Regions from separate parts of the Micromonospora sp. WMMA1976 genome, predicted to be linked through region 3. Evidence: riboswitches for the same ligand, from Rfam matches in the RefSeq annotation. Region 3 holds a riboswitch; each other region holds the start of a gene.
The links. Region 3 has a riboswitch for cyclic di-AMP ahead of O7546_RS01070 (hypothetical protein). Riboswitches for the same ligand answer to the same signal wherever they lie in the genome.
Positions count from the first base shown of each region.

Region 1 (5,305 bases), 3.1 Mb from region 3:
GCCCAGCCCGCTCACCCTCAACACCACCCAGTCGGGCTCCACGTACACCATGAAGGACCCGACCGTCACCAACCTGAGCTGCCAGGACGCGGCGAACAACACCACGTTCAGCGGCTCCGACGACGTGTGGGGCAACGGCACCGCCACCAACAAGGAGACCGGCTGCGTGGACGCGTTGTTCTCCGCGCAGACCGAGCACAAGATGCTCGCCCAGTGGCTGGGCCGCAACGGCGCCAACGGCAACGGCGGCTACTGGCCGATCCGGGTGGGCCTCAACGACCAGAACGCCTACTACGACGGCAGCCAGGTGCAGATCGGCAAGAACACCGCCGGCCAGTGGATCGGCTCGCTGGACGTGGTGGCGCACGAGATCGGCCACGGCATCGACGACAACACCCCCGGCGGCATCTCCGGCGGCGGCACGCAGGAGTTCGTGGCTGACACGTTCGGCGCGGCCACCGAGTGGTTCGCCAACGAGCCGTCCAGCTACGACGCGCCGGACTTCCTGGTCGGCGAGAAGATCAACCTGGTCGGCTCCGGCCCGATCCGCAACATGTACAACCCGTCCGCGCTCGGCGACCCGAACTGCTACTCCAGCAGCATCCCGTCGACCGAGGTGCACGCCGCGGCCGGCCCGGGCAACCACTGGTTCTACCTGCTCGCCAACGGCAGCAGCCCGACCAACGGGCAGCCGTCCAGCTCGACCTGCAACGGCAGCAGCGTGACCGGCCTGGGCATCCAGAAGGCCATGAAGATCATGTACAACGGCATGCTGCTGAAGACGTCGTCCTCGTCGTACCTGAAGTACCGCACCTGGACGCTGCAGGCGGCGAAGAACCTCTACCCGGGCAGCTGCGCGGAGTTCAACACGGTCAAGGCGGCCTGGGACGCGGTGAGCGTGCCGGCCCAGTCCGGCGACCCGACCTGTGCCGGCGGCACCCCGACGCCCACGCCGAGCACCACGACCACCCCGCCGTCGGGCGGCTGCTCCGGCAACAAGCTCGCCAACCCGGGCTTCGAGTCGGGCAACGTGAACTGGAGCGCCTCGTCCGGCGTCATCACCACCGACAGCGGCCAGGCCGCGCACGGCGGCTCGTACAAGGCGTGGCTGGACGGGTACGGCTCGTCGCACACCGACACGCTCAGTCAGTCGGTGACGATCCCGGCCGGATGCCGGGCGACGTTGAGCTTCTGGCTGCACATCGACAGCGCGGAGTCGACCACCAGCACCGCGTACGACAAGCTCACCGTCAAGGCGGGCAGCACCACGCTGGCCACCTACTCCAACCTGAACAAGGCCACCGGCTACGTGCAGCGGTCCTTCGACATCTCTTCGCTGGCGGGCACCACGGTGACCATCTCGTTCACCGGCGTGGAGGACAGCTCGTTGCAGACGTCCTTCGTCGTCGACGACACCGCGGTCACCCTGAGCTGACAGTGGCGTAGCGCGGCCGGTCGTCGTCCTCCCGGCGGCCGGCCGCCTCGTCGTGCCGGGGCGTGTGCGGTCGGGTCAGACCGCGCGCCCGGCCCGGGACCCGGCACCGCGGTCGCGGTGGATCCGCGCGGCCGCCTCGTGCATCGCGCGGCCGAACAGCTCGGCCTGGTCGCCCATGTTGCCGAGGCGGGCGGCGAGCGCGTCGGCGTCGGCCCGGGCCGACGCGCTGACCCGGTCGTCCAGCTCGGACAGCGCGGCGTTGGCGGCGGTGACGAGGTGTCCGCAGAGGACGTCGAGGGGCTCGCCGGCCAGCTCCGGGTCGATCGTCACGGACTCGAGCCGGCCACCCTGGACGGCGACCGCGCGAACCCGGCCGCCGGCTGCGGTGCCCTCGGCGAACAGCAGCTCACCCGGCTCGCCGTCGGCATGCGCCGAGGCCCGGGAGCGCATCGCGGTGAGCGCCTGCTGCGTGCGGGTCAGCAGCTCGTCGATGCTCGCGGCCGCCGAGAACGGGTCGTTGGTCATATCCGCGCTTTCTTCACGTCTTAGCCGAGCATGCGTGACCCTAGCAACCGGCTCCGACGAATCGCGGTCACCGGCCGGTCCGGGTCGCGTCCCGGCCCCGCGAGCAGGCCGGACACCGGCCACGCGGCGTGTCGCGGACGGCCGAGCGCCCGGCCGGGGCGAACCGGCCGGGCGCTCGGACGAGGTCAGCGCAGGCGCAGCTGCTGACCGGGGAAGATCAGGCCCGGGTCGTCGCCGACCACTGCCCGGTTGCGCTCGTGCAGGGCACGCCAGCCGCCGTCGACGCGCTGCGCCACGGCGATCTCCGACAGCGTGTCCCCGCGCCGGACCACGTACGTCCCGGCAGCGGAGGACGGCCGCGGCACCGCCTTCGTCGTGGCGCGTTCCGGCGCGGCCTTCGTCGCGGCGGCCCGCTTCGGCGCCGCCTTCTTCGGTGCCGCCTTCGTGGTCGCCCGCTCGGACCGGGTCGCCGCGCTCGCCGAGCCGCCCTTCTTGCCGCAGACCGGCCACGCGCCGATGCCCTGGCCGCGCAGCACCTTCTCCGCCACGGCGATCTGCTCGGACCGGCTGGCCAGGTCGGCGCGCGCGGCGTACTTCTGGCCGCCGTAGCCGTTCCAGGTGGCGCGGGAGAACTGGAGCCCGCCGTAGTAGCCGTTACCGGTGTTGATCTTCCAGTTGCCGCCGGACTCGCAGCGCGCGACCGCGTCCCAGTTGACGCCCGCGCTGGCCGGAGCGGCCGGGCCGAAGAGGGTCGCGGCGCCGACGGCGGCGCCGGTCAGGACCGCCCCGAGAGCGGTACGGCGGCTTCGGGCTGAGTATTCAGTTGCCATGTGGATTCCTCCACGCCGACGAGGTGAGCTGTCGGGTTCGGGCCGAGGAGCCCGGCCGCCGGTGGCGGCTTCACCCCGAGGTGACGATGCACCGTGGAACGTGTGGTTCCCCCGCTCCCGCACGAGGTTCGGTTACCGGGGCCGGCGGCGGGATTTGGCGTTTCCGGCACTCGGTGTCCGCGTCTGCGAACGAAACCGACGCTAGGAGCGATTTGCGACGATCGTCCACTTCTTGTGACGCTCTTCACCCGGCCGGGCGACCGGCGGCGGCGCTACGGTGGCAGGGCCAGGCAAGATCACGGGAGGGCTTGACGGATGACCGATCACGGACACGAGCTGACCTTCGGCGGCTTCATCACCCCCGCCGCCGCGCAGCCCGACCAGGTGGTGGCGCTGGCCCGGCTCTGCGAGCAGGTCGGGCTGGACCTGGTCACGTTCCAGGACCACCCCTACCAGCCGGGCTTCCTGGACACCTGGACGCTGATGTCCTACGTGGCCGCCGCGACCGAACGTGTCCGCCTGGCCGGAAACGTCCTCAACCTGCCGTTGCGCCAGCCGGTGGTGCTGGCCCGCAGCGTCGCCAGCCTGGACCTGCTCACCGGCGGCCGGGTCGAGCTCGGGCTCGGCGCGGGCGCGTTCTGGGACGCGATCGAGGCGGCCGGCGGGCGACGCCTGTCCCCCGGCGCCGCCGTCGAGGCCCTCGACGAGGCGATCCGGGTGATCCGCGAGGTCTGGGACACCGACCGTCGCGGCATGATCCGCGTCGACGGCGAGCACTACCGGGTGGTCGGCGCCAAGCGTGGCCCGGCGCCCGCGCACCCGGTGGGCATCTGGGTCGGCGCGTACAAGCCGCGCATGCTGCGCCTGGTCGGCCGCGCCGCGGACGGCTGGCTGCCGTCCCTGTCGTACCTGCCGAAGGGCCCCGACGAGCTGCCCGCCCTCAACGCGCTGGTCGACGAGGGCGCGGCGGCCGCGGGACGCGACCCGGCCGCGATCCGCCGCATGCTCAACGTGACCGGCACGTTCGCCCGCTCGTCGGCCGGTTTCCTGGCCGGGCCGCCGGAGCAGTGGGTGGAGGAGCTGGCCGGGCTCACCCTGGAGCACGGCATCACCACGTTCATCCTCGGCAGCGACGAGCCGCGCGCGATCCAGATCTTCGGCCAGGAGGTCGCGCCCGCCGTGCGGGAGCTGGTCGCCGCCGAGCGCGCCGCGCCCGCCGGCGGAACCCGCACGGCCGCCGACGAGCAGACCTCCGCCGGCGGCCCGAGCACGCTCGGCGTCACCCCCACCCCCGACCCGGGGGTACGCCTGAGCGCGCGCCGCCCCTGGGACGAGTCCACCCGCCCGAGCGCCCCGCCGCCGCCGGCCGGGCACGTCTACCCGGCCCGCGGACAGGCCGCCGGCCAGCACCTGGTGGACGTGCACGACCACCTGCGCCAGGAGCTGGCCCAGGTGCGCGACCTGCTGGAACAGGTCAAGCAGGGCTCTGTCACGCCGGGCCGGGCGCGGGCCGCGCTGAACGAGATGACCATGCGGCAGAACAACTGGACGCTCGGGGCGTACTGCGCGGCGTACTGCACGATGGTCACCCAGCACCACGGGCTGGAGGACGCCTCGATCTTCCCGCACCTGCGCCGCTCCGAGGCCGGGCTGGCGGCGGTGCTGGACCGCCTGGAGGAGGAGCACGTGGTGATCCACGGCGTGGTGGAGAGCGTCGACCGGGCGCTCGTGGAGCTGGTCCGCCGGCCCGGCGACTTCACCGGACTCCAGGAGGCGGTGGACCTGCTCACCGACACGCTGCTGTCGCACCTGTCGTACGAGGAGCACCAGATCGTCGAGCCGCTGGCCCGGCACGGATTCTTCCCCGGCCAGCTGTGATGTAGCTGACTTTTGCTTTCCTAAGTCAGGTGGGTACCGTCGACGCCATGACGGACCTCCTCGCGCAGCGTGACTCCTGGTCTACCGCCAACTGCTCGATCGCCCGGGCGCTGGAGGTGGTCGGCAACCGCACCACGCTGCTCCTGCTGCGGGAGGCGTCGTTCGGCACCCGCCGCTTCGACGACTTCGCCCGGCGGGTCGGCGTCAGCGAGCCGGTGGCCGCCGCTCGCCTCAAGCAGCTCGTCGCCGACGGGCTGCTCGACCGGCGTCCCTACCGCGAGCCCGGGCAGCGCACCCGCGACGAGTACGTGCTCACCGCCAAGGGCAGCGACCTGATCCCGGTGCTGGTCGCGCTGCGGCAGTGGGGCGACACGTACGCCGCCGACGAGGCGGGCCCGGCGGTCCGGGTGGCCCACGACGAGTGTGGCGCCCCGGTGCACGCCCGGCTGCGCTGCGACGCCGGGCACGACGTACCGCCCGGTGAGCTCGCCGTCCTGCCCGGTCCGGGCCTGCTGTCCGCCTGACTCCCTCCCTCACCACACCTCGGAGCGACACATGAAGATCGCTGGAAGCACCGCCCTGGTCACCGGCGCCAACCGCGGCTTCGGCCGGCACCTGGCCGCCGAACTCGCCGCGC
Region 1 covers NZ_CP114912.1:3,310,451-3,315,755, forward strand. Annotated here, with positions in the region: gene O7546_RS15355 (M4 family metallopeptidase) at 1-1,435, shown strand, start outside; gene O7546_RS15360 (YbaB/EbfC family nucleoid-associated protein) at 1,511-1,960, opposite strand; gene O7546_RS15365 (transglycosylase family protein) at 2,146-2,790, opposite strand; cyclic di-AMP (ydaO/yuaA leader) riboswitch at 2,789-2,934, opposite strand; gene O7546_RS15370 (LLM class flavin-dependent oxidoreductase) at 3,106-4,668, shown strand; gene O7546_RS15375 (helix-turn-helix domain-containing protein) at 4,716-5,192, shown strand; gene O7546_RS15380 (SDR family oxidoreductase) at 5,224-5,305, shown strand, end outside.
Region 1: it holds a riboswitch for cyclic di-AMP, as region 3 does, so the genes downstream of both, O7546_RS15365 (transglycosylase family protein) here and O7546_RS01070 (hypothetical protein) in region 3, are expected to answer to the same signal.

Region 2 (5,305 bases), 1.5 Mb from region 3:
GAGTTCGGGGTACGCGTCAACTGCGTCAACCCGGAACGCACCGCCACGCCGATGCGGACGCGGGCGTTCGGCGAGGAGCCGGAGCACACGCTGCTCTCCTCCGAGGCGGTCGCGCAGGCGTCCCTGGACGTGCTGATCTCCGACCTGACCGGCCAGGTGGTCGACGTGCGCCGGTCCCCCGGCGAGCAGGTGGCCGCCGTACCGGCCCAGCCGGGCCCGCACCGGTCCGAGCTGTCCGCCGACGCCTGAACCCGACGGGACGTACCAGATGCGTGGTGACCTGGTCCGCAAGCTGCTCGCCCGGGTGCTGACCACCGGGCTGGCGGTGCTGGCCTTCCTCGTCGTGGCGCTCACCGGCGCCACCGGCTGGGGCCTGGCCCTGGCGGTCGCGGCGCTGGCCGCCACCGCCTGGGAGCGCCGGGTCCGGCCGTCCGCCGACGGGCTCGCCGAGACGGTGCTCGTGGCCGCCGGCATCCTGGTCGGCTACGCCCGTCGCCTCGACGACGGCTTCGACCCGGCGCTCACGGCCACCGCGCTGGTGCTGCTCGGGCTGGTGCTGCTGGTCGGGCCGCTGCGGCAGGCCGGCGCGCTGGAGATCCGCGCGGCGAACCTCCCGGTCCGCACGTGGACACCGGTGGTCGCCGCCCGGCTGGGCGACGCGCTGCTGGTGCTGCTCGCCGTGGTGTCGCTCGCCGCCGCCCTGACGCTGCCCGCGTGGACCGCGCTGGTCGCCGCACTGCTGGTCGGCGCCGGATGCGGGGCGGTCGCGCTGGACCTCGCCCGGCGCCGGTTCCGGCCGCCCGCCGGAGGTGGACCGGTCGGCCGGGCGCTGCGCCGCCACCAGCCCGAGTTCGTGCTGCACTTCTCCGCTCCGCCCGGCTCGGAGTACCAGGTCACCATGTGGCTGCCGTACCTGGAACGGATCGGCCGCCCGTTCATGGTGGTGCTGCGCGAACCGGAGCACCTGCCCGCGGTGGCCGCCGCCACCCGCGCCCCGGTCGTCCTCTGCCCCACGCTGAAGGCGCTGGACGAGGCGCTGGTGCCCAGCCTGCGGGTCGCCTTCTACGTCAACCACGGCGCGAAGAACGCCCACCTGATCCGGTTCAGCCGGCTCACCCACGTGCAGCTGCACCACGGCGACAGCGACAAGGCCCCCAGCGCCAACCCGGTCTCGGCCATCTTCGACAAGATCTTCGTGGCCGGTCAGGCCGCGATCGACAGGTACGCCCGCGCCGGCGTGGAGATCCCCGCCGACAAGTTCGTCGTAGTCGGCCGTCCCCAGGTCGAGGCCATCGAGGTACGCCGCGAGCCGGTCACCCCGCCGACGCACCCGACGCTCCTCTACACGCCCACCTGGACCGGGCACCACGCCGACGCCAACTACTGCTCGCTGCCGGTGGCCGAGACGCTGATCCGCCGGCTGATCGACAGGGGTGCCGTGGTGATCCTGCGCGCCCACCCGTACACCGGCAAGAACCCGGCCTCGGCCCGCCAGCTCGCCCGGCTCACCGAACTGCTCGCCGCCGACCGTGCGAAGACCGGCCGGCCGCACCTGTTCGGCGCCGCCGCGAGCCGCGAGCTGACGCTCACCGAGTGCGTCAACCGCGCCGACGCGCTGGTCTCCGACGTCTCCGGGGTCATCTCCGACTGGCTCTACTCCGGCAAGCCGTACGCGGTCACCGACACCGGCGCCGACGGCGAGCACTTCGTCGAGCGGTTCCCGCTCGCGGCGTCCGGCTACGTGCTGCGGCGCGACATGTCAAACGTGGACGAGGTGCTCACCGACCTGCTGGACGCCGACCCGAAGGCGGCACAGCGCTGGGCGGCGCGTACCCGCTACCTGGGCGACTTCCCCGCCGACGCCTACGCCGAGGCGTTCCTCTCCGCCGCCCGCCGGCAACTGGAACCCGACTGGGCGGTCCCGGGGCCGCGCGCGGCCCGCTAGAAGCGCGAGCCGGCCCGTCGCGGGCCGGCTCGCCCGTTCAGAGGTACGGGTCGAGCAGGGCGAGCACCGCCTCCGGGTCCTCGACGTGCGCGTTGTGGCCCAGTCCCGGCAGCGTCGCCACCGGCACGCCCAGCTCCTTGAGCTGCGCGTCGGTCACCATCGGATCCGCCTCGCCGCGGGCCAGCAGCACCGGTACACCGGTGGCCGCCAGCAGCACCGGCAGCCGGGGCTCCCCGACCGCGAACGCGGCCGGGTCCATCGCGAGCCGCCAGCGGCCGTCCTCCCGCCGCAATCCCGCGTCCACCACCGGGTGGTCCGGGGCGAACAGCCCGGCGAGCCCTGATACCCGCAGGTAGCGCCGGGCCGCCTCGTCCCGGGTGGCGAACCAGGTGACCGGCCGGGCGGCCAGTTCCGCCGACTTCGCCAGCTCGGCCGGCGACCAGACCGCCTTGATGCCGAGCCCGACCACCGCGTCGACCGGGAGCCCGCGCTGCCGGGCCGCGAGCGCCAGCGCCACCACCCCGCCGAGCGAGTGCCCGAGCAGCACCAGCCGGTCGTCGGGGCCGAGCCGCACCGGCCCGAGCCCGTCCACCACGCGCTGGGCCAGCGCCTCGAACGAGTAGCCGGGCAGCGGCGGTGACCAGCCGTGACCGGCCAGGTCGGGGGCGAGCCAGCGGCCGGGCCAGCGGCGTTCCAGCAGCGGCGCCCAGGGCAGCCACACCTCGCCGGTGGCACCCATGCCGTGCAGGAGAATCAGGTGCCGCTTCCCCGTCGCATCGCCCATTGGCGCAGTCTGCCACCGCCCGCCCCGGACACGCGAGACCGAACCCCGCCGACCCCCTCGCTGCGGCTCCGGCCGCCCACACGCCGCCCTCACCCTCGATCTTGGAGTTGTGGCACCTTCCATAGCGGGCGAGCCGGGCATACTGGGTGCCACAAGTCCAAGATCGGCGCGCCAAGACGGCGTGAGGGCGGGGGCGGGACGAGGAAGGCCGGCGCCCCGGGTGGGGTGCCGGCCTTCGGGTGTGCGGGACGGTCAGGCGGAGTAGCCGCGGCTGGCGATCCAGTGCGCCAGGTCGATCGTGGTGACCCAGTACGACGGCAGCGACGGGTCGGCCGAGTCGGCGATCCGCACGGTCCGGCCGTCGTCCTTGTAGCCGACCACGGCGACGTAGTGGCCGCCCGGGAACGAGTGCCAGCCGCCGTTGGTGTCGGTGGCCGTACCGGCGACGTTCGCGACGACCCCGCGGCCGTTGCTGATCGCCTCGACCACGTCGGCCTGGAGGCGGTCCATCTGGGCCGGGGTGGCCGAGCCGGGAATCATGCGGGTCCGGTACGGGTTGCCCTTGACCTGCTGGTTGAGCACCCGGGTGGTGTCCTCGGCGGAGTTGGTGCCCATCTCGGTGGTGCCGAGAGGACCGGCGAGCGCGTCCTGGCTGCGCTCGATGCCGGCGGCGCTGAGCGCGTTGCGCACGGCGGCCGGGCCGCAGTAGAAGTAGTTGATCTGCGCCTGGTAGTCGTAGTCGAGCGACTTGCTCGACGGCGGCTTCGGCTTGGCCTTGGGCGTGGTGTCCGGGTCCGCCGTGGCCTTCGCGGACGGGGAGGCGCTCGGCGACGCGCTGGGCGCGGCGGAGGCGCTGGGCGGTACGGCGATGCGGGCCTCGCCGCGGCTGGCGGGCTGCTCGCCGAGACGGGCGGAGCCGAGGTCGGCGACCGCGGCGGTGTTCTCCTGGACCGGGGCGTCGTCACCGGCGGTGGCGACGGTTCCGGCACCGGCGGCCAGCACGAGCGCGGCGGCCGATCCGGCGATGATCTGGTACGGGCGTTCGGTGACGATCCGTCGCAGCTGACGCTTCAGGTGGTGCTTCACGAAATCCTCCACGGGGCGTGAGCGGCGCACGCCGGCCCGGCACGCGGAGGAACTCACACGTGCTGGCGGGGCCGGATGGCCGGGGGATCGGGAACGCCCGTGATGCCGGGCGCCCAGGGGGCGGTTGCCGGTCGCGCGTCAGGCGCGCGCGGGCACCGCTTCGCCGTGGAGGCGGGGGGACGATCGAGGGGTGGGCAAGAGGGGTTGCTCCTTCCGTGGCCGCCGACCGGGTTAGCTGACGGATTCGGGCGGGAAGTACGCCCTACCGCGGGCCGTGGGCCCGCGGATTCACCCCGATGGTGCTCATGGGTCCCCGGTTCGTGGAACACGATTAGGCGGGTCGGTGCGGCGTCGCCGTCGGCGATCGATTACCGCATCGGACGCGCCGACACTACCGGTGGGTATGTCCCATGCCAAGCGCTCCCACCTGCGTAAACGTGATCCGCGGTAACGGATTTCGGAACACCCGGTTACTGACTTCGCTCAATGGGACAAGCAGTTTCGACGGCGCCCGGCGGCGGAAAGCGGACAGACGGCGAGCACCCGACCGGCAATCGCGGGACTCGATGACCCGTTCTGCGCCCGGCGCCCGTTTCGGCGGCCCGGGTGACCGGGCTCACCATATTCCGGGTAACGATTCGGTCGAGACGGTCGTCTCAGCCGACCCGGGCCGGGCGCCAGCGGGCGTTGCGGACCGTCGCGGCCACCGGCACGGCGCTCGCCGTCGCGCTCCGGTACGCCGGGGCGGGCCGCAGCGCGGCGGTGGCCGCGTACGCCTCGGCGGCGAGCGTCCGGGCGGCCTCGGCGGCCAGTTCCGCGTCCCGCCAGGCCGTCCGCTCCCGCGCGGCGGCGCTCTCCCATCCGGCCCGGCGCCCGTCCCGGACGGTGCGGGCCAGCAGGATCTCCTGCTCGGCCGGGTGCCGGCGGGGATCCCATCCGTTGCGGCGGGCCAGCACGTCGGCGAGCTGACGGGCGGTCAGGTCGCCCCGCCAGTGCGCCGTCATGGCGGCGTGGTGCAGCCAGCGCTCCCGGGCCGCGTACTCGGCCGGGGTGCGCGGCGTGCGCGGGGCGGGCAGCGCGGCGGCACCGGCGAGGCGGCGGGCGGCGGCGTCCGCCTCGTCGTACGCGGTCCAGGCCCGGTCCGCCTCGTCCTGCGCGGCCAGCCACCGCTCCCGGCGGCGACGGGCCGTCTGGGCGGCTCCGGCGGCGGCCACCGCCACCTCCTCGGCGTACCGGACCAGGTCGTCACGGCGGGCGGCGTCGGCGTCGGCCGGTTCGGGGGCGGCCTCCGGCGCGGGGTCGCGTTCGGGCCGGGCGACGAGCGCGGCGAGCAGGCCGAGGGCGAGCAGCAGCAGGAAGGACCAGATGGCGGCGGCCTCGGGCACGGAGGTGAGGAAGTGGTACAGAGCGGTCTGGGACATGGTCGGCACCTCACGGGAAGGACCTGGCGGGAGGACCCGCACGACCTCGCCGGGGCGGGCCGGTGGCCG
Region 2 covers NZ_CP114912.1:1,732,484-1,737,788, reverse strand. Annotated here, with positions in the region: gene O7546_RS08235 (bifunctional cytidylyltransferase/SDR family oxidoreductase) at 1-249, shown strand, start outside; gene O7546_RS08230 (CDP-glycerol glycerophosphotransferase family protein) at 269-1,945, shown strand; gene O7546_RS08225 (alpha/beta hydrolase) at 1,983-2,729, opposite strand; gene O7546_RS08220 (C39 family peptidase) at 2,982-3,815, opposite strand; cyclic di-AMP (ydaO/yuaA leader) riboswitch at 4,021-4,163, opposite strand; gene O7546_RS08215 (hypothetical protein) at 4,472-5,236, opposite strand.
Region 2: it holds a riboswitch for cyclic di-AMP, as region 3 does, so the genes downstream of both, O7546_RS08220 (C39 family peptidase) here and O7546_RS01070 (hypothetical protein) in region 3, are expected to answer to the same signal.

Region 3 (5,305 bases):
GGGGGTGAAGTCGGCGAACGCCCGCCAGACGCCGGGGCCGCCGAGCGGTGAGGCGACCCGCCAGGTGCCGTCGCCGGCCATCTCCGGGTGGACGTGCCGGAACCCGGACAGGTCCCGGCGGGCGACGATCAGGTGCATGCGCTTGTCGTGGGCCACCTCGAAGCGGGTGACCGGCGTACCGTCCGGGCCGGTGATCCGGAAGGCGAACTGCCCGGCCGGGGCGTCGGCGGGCTGGAACGTGTAGCCACGCTCGGAGACGAGCAGCCCGCCGGGCAGGTGCGCGGAGGCGCCGCTCTCGTCACCGTGGCCGGTGTCGCCGGCCCCGTGTTCGCTGTCGGTGTCGTCGTGTCGGGTCTCGGCGGCCGGGGCGACGGGATCGGCCAGGTTGCCGATCCCGTACGCCGCGCCGAACACCGCCACGAGGCCGAGGGCGAAGCCGCTGAGCTTCGTCGCCGTGTTCATGGTGTCTCCTCGGTTTCTACGGGTCGTCGGACCCGTCACGCACCGACGAGGTCGTAGCCGGCCTCGTCGACCGCCGCGCGGACCGCGTCCACGTCCAGCGGGTTCTGACTGGTGACGGTGACCCGGCCGCCGGCCAGGTCGACCTGGACGTCGGTGACGCCCGGAAGTGCGCTCAGCTCGGTGCTCACCGAGTTGACGCAGTGCCCGCAGGTCATGCCGCTCACCTGGTAGGTGGTCTCCATCTCGCCCTCCGATCTGATACCCCCCAGGGGTACGTTCGGAACGTTAGCATACCCCCGAGGGGTACGCTATCCTCGGTTTCATGACCGCGCCGTCCAGCCCGACCCGGGGCTACACCGCCAGCAAGGACCAACTCCTCGCCCGGCTCCGCCGGATCGAGGGCCAGGTCCGTGGCATCGAGAAGATGGTCGAGGACGACCGTTACTGCATCGACGTGCTGACCCAGATCTCGGCCATCCAGGCGGCGCTGGACAAGGTCGGCCTGGGTCTACTCGACGGCCACGCCCGGCACTGCATGCACGAGGGCGCCGCCGAGGGCCGGGCCGACGAGATGGCGACCGAGATGATGGCCGCCGTCGGCCGCCTGATGAAGCGCGGCTGAGCGGGGACCTCCGACCCTCGGACCAGGGCACATCGACCCGTGCCGGCGCACCCGGGCGGACGTACCGTCGACGTGGCGGGCAGGCCGGCCCGGCGGACCCGCGGTGACGGACGGAGGGCGGCCCGATGATGTGGCAGAGCCCGATGATGGGCTGGATGTGGATCTGGTCCCTGCTGGTGCTCGCCGTGCTGGCGGGGCTCGTCTGGGCGGCCGTGCGGTGGACCGGCCCGCAGTACCTGGGCCCGACGACGGCGCGGCGCATCCTGGACGAGCGGTACGCCCGTGGCGAGATCGACGAGGACGAGTACCGGCGACGCCGGGCCGGCCTGGCCTGACCACGCGGGGCGAGCGTCAACGGCCACGGTGTGCGGGACCGGACGGCCGGGCTGCCTACCATGTGCGGGCGACGACCCGGACGTGGTCGACACGTCCGCCCCGGCCGGGTGACCAGACCGGTCCGGCGGACCAGGCGTCGCCGCGACCGTTGGGAGAGACCTCATGGGTGCCGACCACACCCGCCCCGCACCCGCCGCGCCGCCGGGCGTACGACGGCTGCTCGTCGCCGTGGTGGTGCCGCTGTTCGCGCTCACCGTGATCGCGGCGCTGGTGCTCTGGCCCCGGCAGGACCGGGAGCCGGTCGGCGGCGCGGACGTCCCCCGCTACCACGGCACGGTGACCCGGGTGGTCACCGAGCCCTGCCCGCCGACGCCGGAGGCCCCGGAGGGCGGCGGTGGCCCGTGCGGCACGGTGACGGTCACCGCCGAGCAGGGCCCGGACGCGGGCCGGCAGGTCGAGACGCCGATCCCGGCCGGGCCGGGCGCGCCCCGGGTCGCGGTCGGCGACGAGGTCGTCCTGGTCGAACTGACCGACCCGGCCGACCCGGCGGTGAAGTCCTACAACATCGCCGAGCACCAGCGCGGTACGCCGCTGATCTGGCTGATGGTGCTGTTCGCCGCCGCGATCGTGGCGTTCGGCCGGTGGCGCGGGCTCGCCGCGCTCGGCGGCCTGGTGGCCAGCTTCGCCATCCTGCTCGGCTTCGTGCTGCCTGGTATCGGCGCCGGCCAGCCGCCGCTGCTCGTCGCGATCGTCGGCGCCGCGTTGATCATGTTCGTGGTGCTCTACCTGACCCACGGGATCACCGCACAGACGTCCGTCGCGGTGCTCGGCACGCTCGGCAGCCTGGTGGTCACCGGCGTGCTCGGCCTGCTCGCCACGTCCGCCACCCACCTGACCGGCTTCGGCAGCGAGGACGCCACCACGCTGTCCATGTTCCAGGGCGGCGTGGACCTGCACGGACTGCTTCTGGCCGGCATCATCATCGGCTCGCTGGGCGTGCTGGACGACGTCACGGTCACCCAGGCGGCCACCGTCACCGAACTGGCGCACGCCAACCCCGGACTGTCCCGGCGGCAGCTCTACCGGGCCGCGACCCGGGTCGGCCGGGCCCACATCGCGTCCACCGTCAACACCATCGTGCTGGCGTACGCGGGCGCCTCACTGCCGCTGCTGCTCCTCCTGGTCGCCGACTCCCGCCCGGTGAGCGAGATCCTCACCAGTGAGTTCCTCGCCCAGGAGATCGTCCGCAGCGCGGTGGCGACGCTCGGCCTGATCGCCGCCGTACCGCTGACGACCGGACTGGCCGCGATCGTGACCACCGCCGGGCGGCGCTCGCCCGGCGCGGAGCCGGCGCCCGCCGCGCCCCGGCCGCCGGCCGGACGGGACGACGCACTGGAGGCGCTCGGCGGCGGGAAGAGTACGGAGGCCGCATGGTGACACTCCGCAGCGTGACCATCGAATTCAAACGCGACGCTGGTCACGGTGTGCCACGGCGAAATCTCGCTATTGGTCGGCTTCCGGACGTAGATCCTCACGAGTGCTGTCAGGTAACCTCGCTGCCGGTCACCGCCGAAGGCGCGCACCGGCGCCAGCGGTGCCGCCGCCCAATCGCCCACGGGCGAACCGGGGAACCAGGTACATGGGGTGAATCCGCGACAGCGGTAGGGGCCACTTCCGTCCCGAACCCGTCAGCTAACCCGGTCGGCGGCCGACGGAAGGGAACACTGTGACGGCACCCCTGCGCCGCTGGCTGACACCCGTGGTGGCCGTGCTGGCCTCGCTAGCAGTGCTGGCCGGCCCGAACCCGGCGACCGCGGCCCCCGCCGCGGCGGCCCCCGGCACCCCCTCGGGCCACGAGGAGGACGGCGATCCGCCACTCATCACCGAGGCGATCGACTCCGCCAACCGGAACTTCCTCCAGGCCAAGGCGAAGCTCGCCAAGTCCCAGGACCGCCAGCGGCGGCTGGCGGCCGAGGTGAAGACGGCACAGGCCGAACTCGACGCGCTCAGCCCGCAGGTCAACCAGCTCGCCGCCCAGTCCTACCGGACCGGCCGGATGGGTGCGATGGCGATGCTGCTGGAGAGCAACTCCCCCGACTCGTTCGTCCGCCGGGTCAACGCCCTGGACGAGCTGAACCTCCTCAACGCGCAGCGCCTGGCCGCCATCAACGCGGTCAAGACCCGCGCCGAGCAGGCCAAGATCGCGCTCGACGCCGAGGTGCGTGAGCAGGAGAAGCAGAAGAACGCGATGGAGCGCGAGAAGGTGCAGGCCGAGCGCGCACTGAAGCTCGTCGGCGGTCTCGGCTTCACCGGCGGCCTGGTCTCCGCCACCTCACCGGTCGCCAAGATCGCTCCCGGCCGCACTTCCGACGGCGGGTGGAAGGCCGAGTCGTGCAGCGAGGACGACCCGACCACCTCGGGCTGCGTCACGCCGCGCACGCTGCACGCGTACAAGGAGGTCCGGCGCGCCGGCTTCAAGCGCTTCGTGGGCTGCTACCGGCCCGGCGGGCCGTGGGAGCACCCCAAGGGCAAGGCGTGCGACTGGTCGCTCCAGAACAGCGGCTTCGCGCCCTGGCACAACAACGACACCCGCCGGTACGGCAACGAGGTGGCCGCGTTCCTCATCCGCAACGCCGACCGGCTGGGCATCTACTACGTCATCTGGAACCGGCAGATCTGGTTCCCGGCCACCGGCTGGAGTTCGTACAGCGGGCCGTCGAACCACACCGACCACGTCCACATGTCGCTGCTCTGATCCGGGCACCACGAAAAAGGGCCGCCCGAGGGCGGCCCTTTTTCTCGTCCGTACGGGTCAGCCCGCCAGCGCCGGGTCGGCGGGCGCGGCCGGGGCGGGCAGCGGGGCCGGGGACTGCGCCACGGTCCGCACCTCGCCACCGGCGAGCCGGTACGACATGCCCACCACCGTGCAGCGCCCGGCGGCCACCCGCTCGGCCAGCACGGCGGACCGGGCCAGCAGCGTCTCCACGGTCTGCGCGATGTGGACGTCGATGATGCCGTCGAGGTCCTCGACGCCCTGGCGGGCGGCTCGCAGCAGGCTCGGCGAGACCGCGTCCACCACCGCGCCCAGGTGACCGGCCGGGGCGGCGCCGGTCCGGACCCCCTCCCGGGCGGCCTGGACCGCGCCGCACGAGTCGTGCCCGAGCACCACCACGAGCGGCGTGCCCAGCACGGTGACGGCGTACTCGACGCTGCCGAGCACCTCCGGCCCGGCGGTGTGCCCGGCGGTACGCACCACGAAGAGGTCACCGAGACCGCGGTCGAAGATGATCTCGGCGGCGAGCCGCGAGTCGGAGCAGCCGACGATCACCGCGAACGGGTGCTGGCCGTCGGCCACCGCCGCCCGATGCCCGGCGTCCTGATTCGGATGCTGCGGGACGCCGGTGACGAACCGGTGATTACCGGCACGCAGCTCGGTCAGTGCCTGTTCCGGGGTGCTCGGCGTCATGTCCCTCACCTCGTCTACCTGGGGAACCACCAGGCCGAACGGCCTCGCGACCCACGGTCACACGCCCCTCGGGGTCCGTCAAGATTCGTGATACGCATTTCATACTTTCCCCGTCGCCGGACGCACCGGCACGCGCCGATTCGGCCGGTGGCGCGGGTGGCCATAGCATGACCATCATGGCGACCACACCAGTTGAGGACGGGAGCCGCCGTAACTGGACCTTCCTCACCAACCACGGCCATGTGCTGCTGGCGATCGCACGCAACCCCACCGCCCGGCTGCGGGACGTGGCGGACGAGGTGGGCGTGACCGAGCGGGCGGCCCAGGCCATCGTGGCCGACCTGGAAGCCGGGGGTTACCTGCGGCGTACGCGGGTGGGACGGCGCAACGAGTACACGATCAACCCGAAGGGCCGCTTC
Region 3 covers NZ_CP114912.1:214,897-220,201, reverse strand. Annotated here, with positions in the region: gene O7546_RS01095 (hypothetical protein) at 1-462, opposite strand, end outside; gene O7546_RS01090 (heavy-metal-associated domain-containing protein) at 498-704, opposite strand; gene O7546_RS01085 (metal-sensitive transcriptional regulator) at 785-1,084, shown strand; gene O7546_RS01080 (SHOCT domain-containing protein) at 1,240-1,419, shown strand; gene O7546_RS01075 (YibE/F family protein) at 1,583-2,857, shown strand; cyclic di-AMP (ydaO/yuaA leader) riboswitch at 3,012-3,143, shown strand; gene O7546_RS01070 (hypothetical protein) at 3,147-4,175, shown strand; gene O7546_RS01065 (carbonic anhydrase) at 4,233-4,886, opposite strand; gene O7546_RS01060 (helix-turn-helix domain-containing protein) at 5,054-5,305, shown strand, end outside.

Region 4 (5,305 bases), 2.2 Mb from region 3:
CGGCGTTCGACGCGGTGCTCGCCGCGCTCTACGCGCAGGCCCGCACGCTGCGGGTGGGACGCCTGCCGGAGCAGCCCGCATTCGAGGACGAGATCATCGGGCGGCCCGAGTTCCGCGAGTTCCTCAAGGCGTGGTGGCCCCGGCTGCACCCGCGGCACGTGCTGGACTGGCTGGCCCGCCCGGACCGGCTGCGCCGCTACGCCGGGGGGATCCTCTCCTCGGCGGAGATCCGGCTGCTCGGCGACGCGTACCGGACGCTTGCGACCGAGGGGCTGACGGTGGCCGACATCGCGCTGCTGGACGAGCTGGACGCGTTGCTCGGCAAGCCGGTGCAGCGGGCCCGGCCCAAGCGCGACCCGTACCAGCTCGCCGGTGGCGTGCGCGAGCTGAGCACGTACGCCGACCGGCAGCGCGCCGCCCGCGCGGCGGCGCGGGAGCGTCCGGCCGACTACCGCGACTACGCGCACGTGGTGGTGGACGAGTCGCAGGACGTCTCGCCGATGCAGTGGCGGATGATCGGCCGGCGCGGCCGGCTGGCGTCCTGGACGGTGGTCGGTGACCCGGCGCAGACCGCCTGGACCGGCGACCCGCAGGAGCTGGAGCGGGCCCGTGACCAGGCGCTGGGCCGGCGTAAGCGGCACCGCTACGAGCTGACCACCAACTACCGCAACTCGGCGGAGATCTTCGCGGTGGCGGCGGCGGAGATCCGCCGCCTCTACCCGGACCTGCCGCTGCCCGACGCGGTGCGGTCCACGGGCGTGCCGCCGGTCGAGCGCACAGTGCCCGCCGCCGACCTGCCGGCGGCCACCGTCGAGGCGGCCGAGGCGCTGCTCGCGCAGGTGGAGGGCACCGTCGGCGTGATCACGCCGGTGCCGCGCCGGGACGAGGTGGCCGGCTGGCTGGGCGCGCTCGGCGCGGGCCGGCTCCAGGTCGTCACCAGCCTCCAGGCCAAGGGCATGGAGTACGACGGCGTGGTGCTGGTGGCGCCGGGCGAGATCCGGGCCGACCCCGGCTCGGGCGTCCGCACGCTCTACGTGGCGCTGTCCCGGGCGACGCAGCGCCTCACCACGCTCGACCCGGTGGGGTGACCGGCCCCGCCGCCACCCACAGTTCACTTGCATACATAGCGATGTGAACATACATTGGGCCGGGCCGGTACGCGGCAGGGAGGGTGTTGGCGTGGGCGCAGGTCATGACCACAGCGGCGCGGTGGCCAATGCGGCACACCGCCACGCAGGCCGCCTCTGGGCCGCGTTCGCGCTGCTCGCCGCCCTGATGGTGGTCGAGGCGGTGGCCGCCTTCACCACCGGCTCGCTGGCGCTGCTCTCCGACGCCGGGCACATGTTCACCGACGTCCTCGGCATCGGCATGGCCCTCGCGGCGATCACCGCCACCCGCCGGGCCGGCACCGACCCGCAGCGCACGTTCGGGCTCTACCGGCTGGAGGTGCTCGCCGCCCTCGCCAACGCCGTCCTGCTCGGTGCCGTCGCCATCTACGTCCTGGTCGAGGCGGTACGCCGGTTCGGCGAGCCGCCGGAGGTGCTGGCCGGACCGATGCTCGTGGTGGCGGTACTCGGCCTGCTCGCCAACATCGTCGCGTTCGCGCTGCTGCGCGCCGGGTCGAAGGAGAGCATCAACCTGCGCGGGGCGTACCTGGAGGTGCTCGGCGACCTGCTCGGCTCGCTCGGCGTGATCGCCGCCGCGCTGGTCATCGCGGTCACCGACTGGTGGTGGGCCGACCCACTCGTCGCCGTCGGCATCGGCGTGTTCATCCTGCCGCGCACCTGGCGGCTCGGCCGGGCCGCGCTGCGCATCCTGGTGCAGGCCGCGCCGGAGCACCTCCAGGTCACCGCCGTGCACGACCGGCTGGCCGCCGTACCGGGCGTGGCCGAGGTGCACGACCTGCACGTCTGGACCCTCACCTCGGGCATGGAGGTGGCCTCGGCGCACCTGACCACCGACCCGGGCGCGGACCCGGCCGGGGTGCTGGCCGCCGCGCGGGCCGCCCTGCACGAGGACTTCTCCATCGATCACGCCACGTTGCAGGTCGAACCCGGAGCGTCGGCCGGAGTGTGCGGCAAGACCGAGTGGTGATTAGGACACACTTAAATCACTGGGACTAATGTAGTCTTATGCCGGTTTTGCCCCGCCTAGTGGCGTTGCTCGACGGAGCCGCGCCCGGGCAGCGCCGGTAGTCTCGGTCGCGGCCGCACCCGCGGACGCCACCCGGCCCCGGTGGGGCGGCCGTCGCCTAATCGTCCGCAGGGACGAGCCGGGGAACCACGTACGTGGGGTGCATCCGCGTCAGCGGTAGGGATCTTCCGTCCCGAACCCGTCAGCTAACCCGGTCGGCGTTGACGGAAGGACGTGTGAATGCCCCCAGTGGCACCTGTACGACGGACGGCCGCCCGGTTGGCGGCCCTGCTCGTCGCGACGCTGACCCTCGGCGTCGCGACCGTTCCGGTCTCCCCCGCCTCCGCGGCGCCGGCGACCGGCCTGCTCGCTGCCGCGCCCGGCGGCAACGACGAGGGCGGCACGCCGGAACTGCGCGCCCAGCTCGACGCGGCCAGCAAGGGCTGGCTGGAGGCGAAGGCCGCGCTGAACCGGTCGGTGACCCGCCAGAAACAGCTCAACGACCAGCTCAAGACGGTCGGCGCCGAGCTTGCCGTCCGCGACGCCAAGGTCGGCGAGATCGCCGTCGTGGCGTACCGCAACGGCCGCCTGGGCACCGCCGGGGCGCTGCTCGGCAGCAGCAGCCCGGAGGGCTTCATGGACCGGGCCGCCGCCCTGGAACAGGTCGCCGCGCACGAGGACCGCACGCTGCGCGACCTGATCGCCACCCGCGACGAGGCCACCCGCACCCGCGCCCAGCTCGACGGGGAGATCCTCGAGCAGCGCAAGCAGGTGACGGTGATGGCCAAGCGCAAGGAACAGGCCGAGCGCGCCCTGGAGGTGGCGAACGACCGCGCGTCGCGCAGCAGCAGCGGCGGCGGCAGCGTCCAGGGCACCTCCAGCAAGAACGCGAAGCCGGCGCCGCGCAACTCGGACGGCTCCTGGCCGTCGGAGTCGTGCAGCGTCAACGACCCGACGCCGGCGAACGGCTGCATCACGCCGCGCACGCTGCACGCGCTGCAACAGGCGAAGGCGGCCGGCTTCACCAGGTACGTCTCGTGCCACCGGCCGAGCGGCTCGGGTGAGCATCCGAAGGGGCGGGCCTGCGACTTCGCCGCGCAGAAGAGCGGCTTCGGCGGCGTGGCCACCGGCGGTGACCGGACGTACGGCAACAACCTGGCCGCGTACTTCGTGCGCAACGCCGACCCGCTCGCCGTGCTCTACGTGATCTGGTTCAAGCAGATCTGGCTGCCCAGCAGCGGGTGGAAGTCGTACAGCGGCGGCAACGGCGACCCGTCCAGCGACCACACCAACCACGTGCACCTGTCGGTGTACTGAGCACGCCCCTGCAGGGTCGGCCGGATCAGACCGGCCGGCCCTCCAGGGTCGCGCCGAGGCGAGCCGCCAGGCCAAGGTGAGCCGCCCGGGCCTGGCGGAACGCGTACCCGAACAGCGGCGCCGGCGCGGTGAGCGTGATCTCCACGTCGATGCGTACCGTGCCGTCCGGCTCGTCGCGCAGGCGGGTGTGGTTGCGGACGGTCGTCGCGGGTTGCTGCCGCGCCACGGTGACGACCTCGTCCTCGCCCGCGACGAGCACGTCCGCCTGGTACGTGACCGGGAAGTGCAGCGGGCCGAGTTGCAGCCGGTCGGTGATCGCATAGCTGGCCAGCGCGCCCGGCCGGGCCGGCAGCTTCCGGACCCGGACGATCAGCGGATGCAGCTCACCCTGGCGACTCAGGTCACCCAGCAGGGCCACCGCTTCGGCCCGGGTGCACCGGGCCTGCACGGTGTAGCTGAAGCTGTCGCTGCTCTGCAAGCGGGCCCCCTCGCCGTCGTGCGTCGCGACGATCGTCCCGTACCGACGCCGGACTGGCAACGGGTAGAAGGTCCCCTGGCCGCAGGGGGTGTGAACGGCGCTCAGGCGCCGGGCAGCACCTCGGGGGTGTCGTCGGCGAACCACGGCTCGGGCGCGCCGAACAGGCCGAGCAGGCCGGTCACCCAGAGCTGCCGGTGCACGAACCGGCTCGGCTCGGTGACCACGAGCTTGACGCCGCTGACCTCGCAGGTCTGGAAACCCGCGACCATGGCGCTGATACCGACCGAGTCGATGAACGTGACGAGCCGCATGTTCAGCTCGATCCGCGCGGGACGGCCCTTCGCGAGCACCTCGGCGATCGCTTCCCGCACCTCGTACGCGGTGTCGACGTCGATCTCCCCACGGGGCGCGATCTGGACGACACCACCCGGCCGCACCGACTTCACGATCGACAGGCTCACGCGAGCACCTCCACTCGCCCATGACGGGCGCCTCATCAGTACGCGGGCCGCGACCGAGAGTATTCCTCCAACGGCCCGGTCGCCACCCCCCGGGATGAGCAATTCGCGAACTGGGCACACCTGGGCGTACCCAATCCGGACCTCCGGGTTCCAGTTTCCCCTGTACGGCGGGCCGCGGCCAACCGTGCGACCGGGCGGGCCCGCCGATCCGCCGACCAGGGTAGCTGGCGCACGCACGTCCCGTCGGCACCGGTCCCGGCGCGTTCGGGTGGTTCGTCCCGTTCGCTGCTCACGGCCCGGCACCACCCCGTGGGTTTGCCGCGTGCGCCGGTGGGGCACTGCCCGAGACAGTGAACCCGCCGGATGGACACCGGAGTCCGAAGTGGCCGCCGGCCTTCGGCACCCGAGGAGGTAGAACGATGTTCGGATCCAACCTGCTGGACCGCCGGGGCAAGGCCGAGCGGGTCGCCGACCAGGCGTGGCAGAACCTGCTCTCCGCCGTCGGTTCCGCCGGTGACAGCGTGCGCGACGCCACCCGGACCGCCCGCCGCAGCTCCTCCGGCCTGGCCGACGACGCCACCGACCTGGTCGGTTCCGCCGCCGACGAGGCACGCCGCCGGGCGTCCCTCGCGTTCGACGCGCTCGCCGGCCGCCGGCCCGCCCTGCCCTGGACGCTGCTGATCGCGGCGGCGCTCACCGGCGCGGCGATCGGCTGGGCCGCCGGCACCGCGGCGCGCGCTGCCGGCAGCCGGGACCGCGCCGCCGAGGAGATCGAGTTCGTGGACGTGGACCGGCCGAACTCGCCCGCCGGCCTGGACGGCTGACCCGCCCGTACGACTCGACGACGGCCGCCCCGGGAGGTTCCGGGGCGGCCGTCGTGCTGCCTCACCCGGACCGGGCGAGGGCCGCTCACCCG
Region 4 covers NZ_CP114912.1:4,657,941-4,663,245, forward strand. Annotated here, with positions in the region: gene O7546_RS21275 (AAA family ATPase) at 1-1,088, shown strand, start outside; gene O7546_RS21280 (cation diffusion facilitator family transporter) at 1,180-2,094, shown strand; cyclic di-AMP (ydaO/yuaA leader) riboswitch at 2,239-2,369, shown strand; gene O7546_RS21285 (hypothetical protein) at 2,374-3,450, shown strand; gene O7546_RS21290 (SRPBCC family protein) at 3,476-3,928, opposite strand; gene O7546_RS21295 (STAS domain-containing protein) at 4,030-4,389, opposite strand; gene O7546_RS21300 (hypothetical protein) at 4,809-5,213, shown strand.
Region 4: it holds a riboswitch for cyclic di-AMP, as region 3 does, so the genes downstream of both, O7546_RS21285 (hypothetical protein) here and O7546_RS01070 (hypothetical protein) in region 3, are expected to answer to the same signal.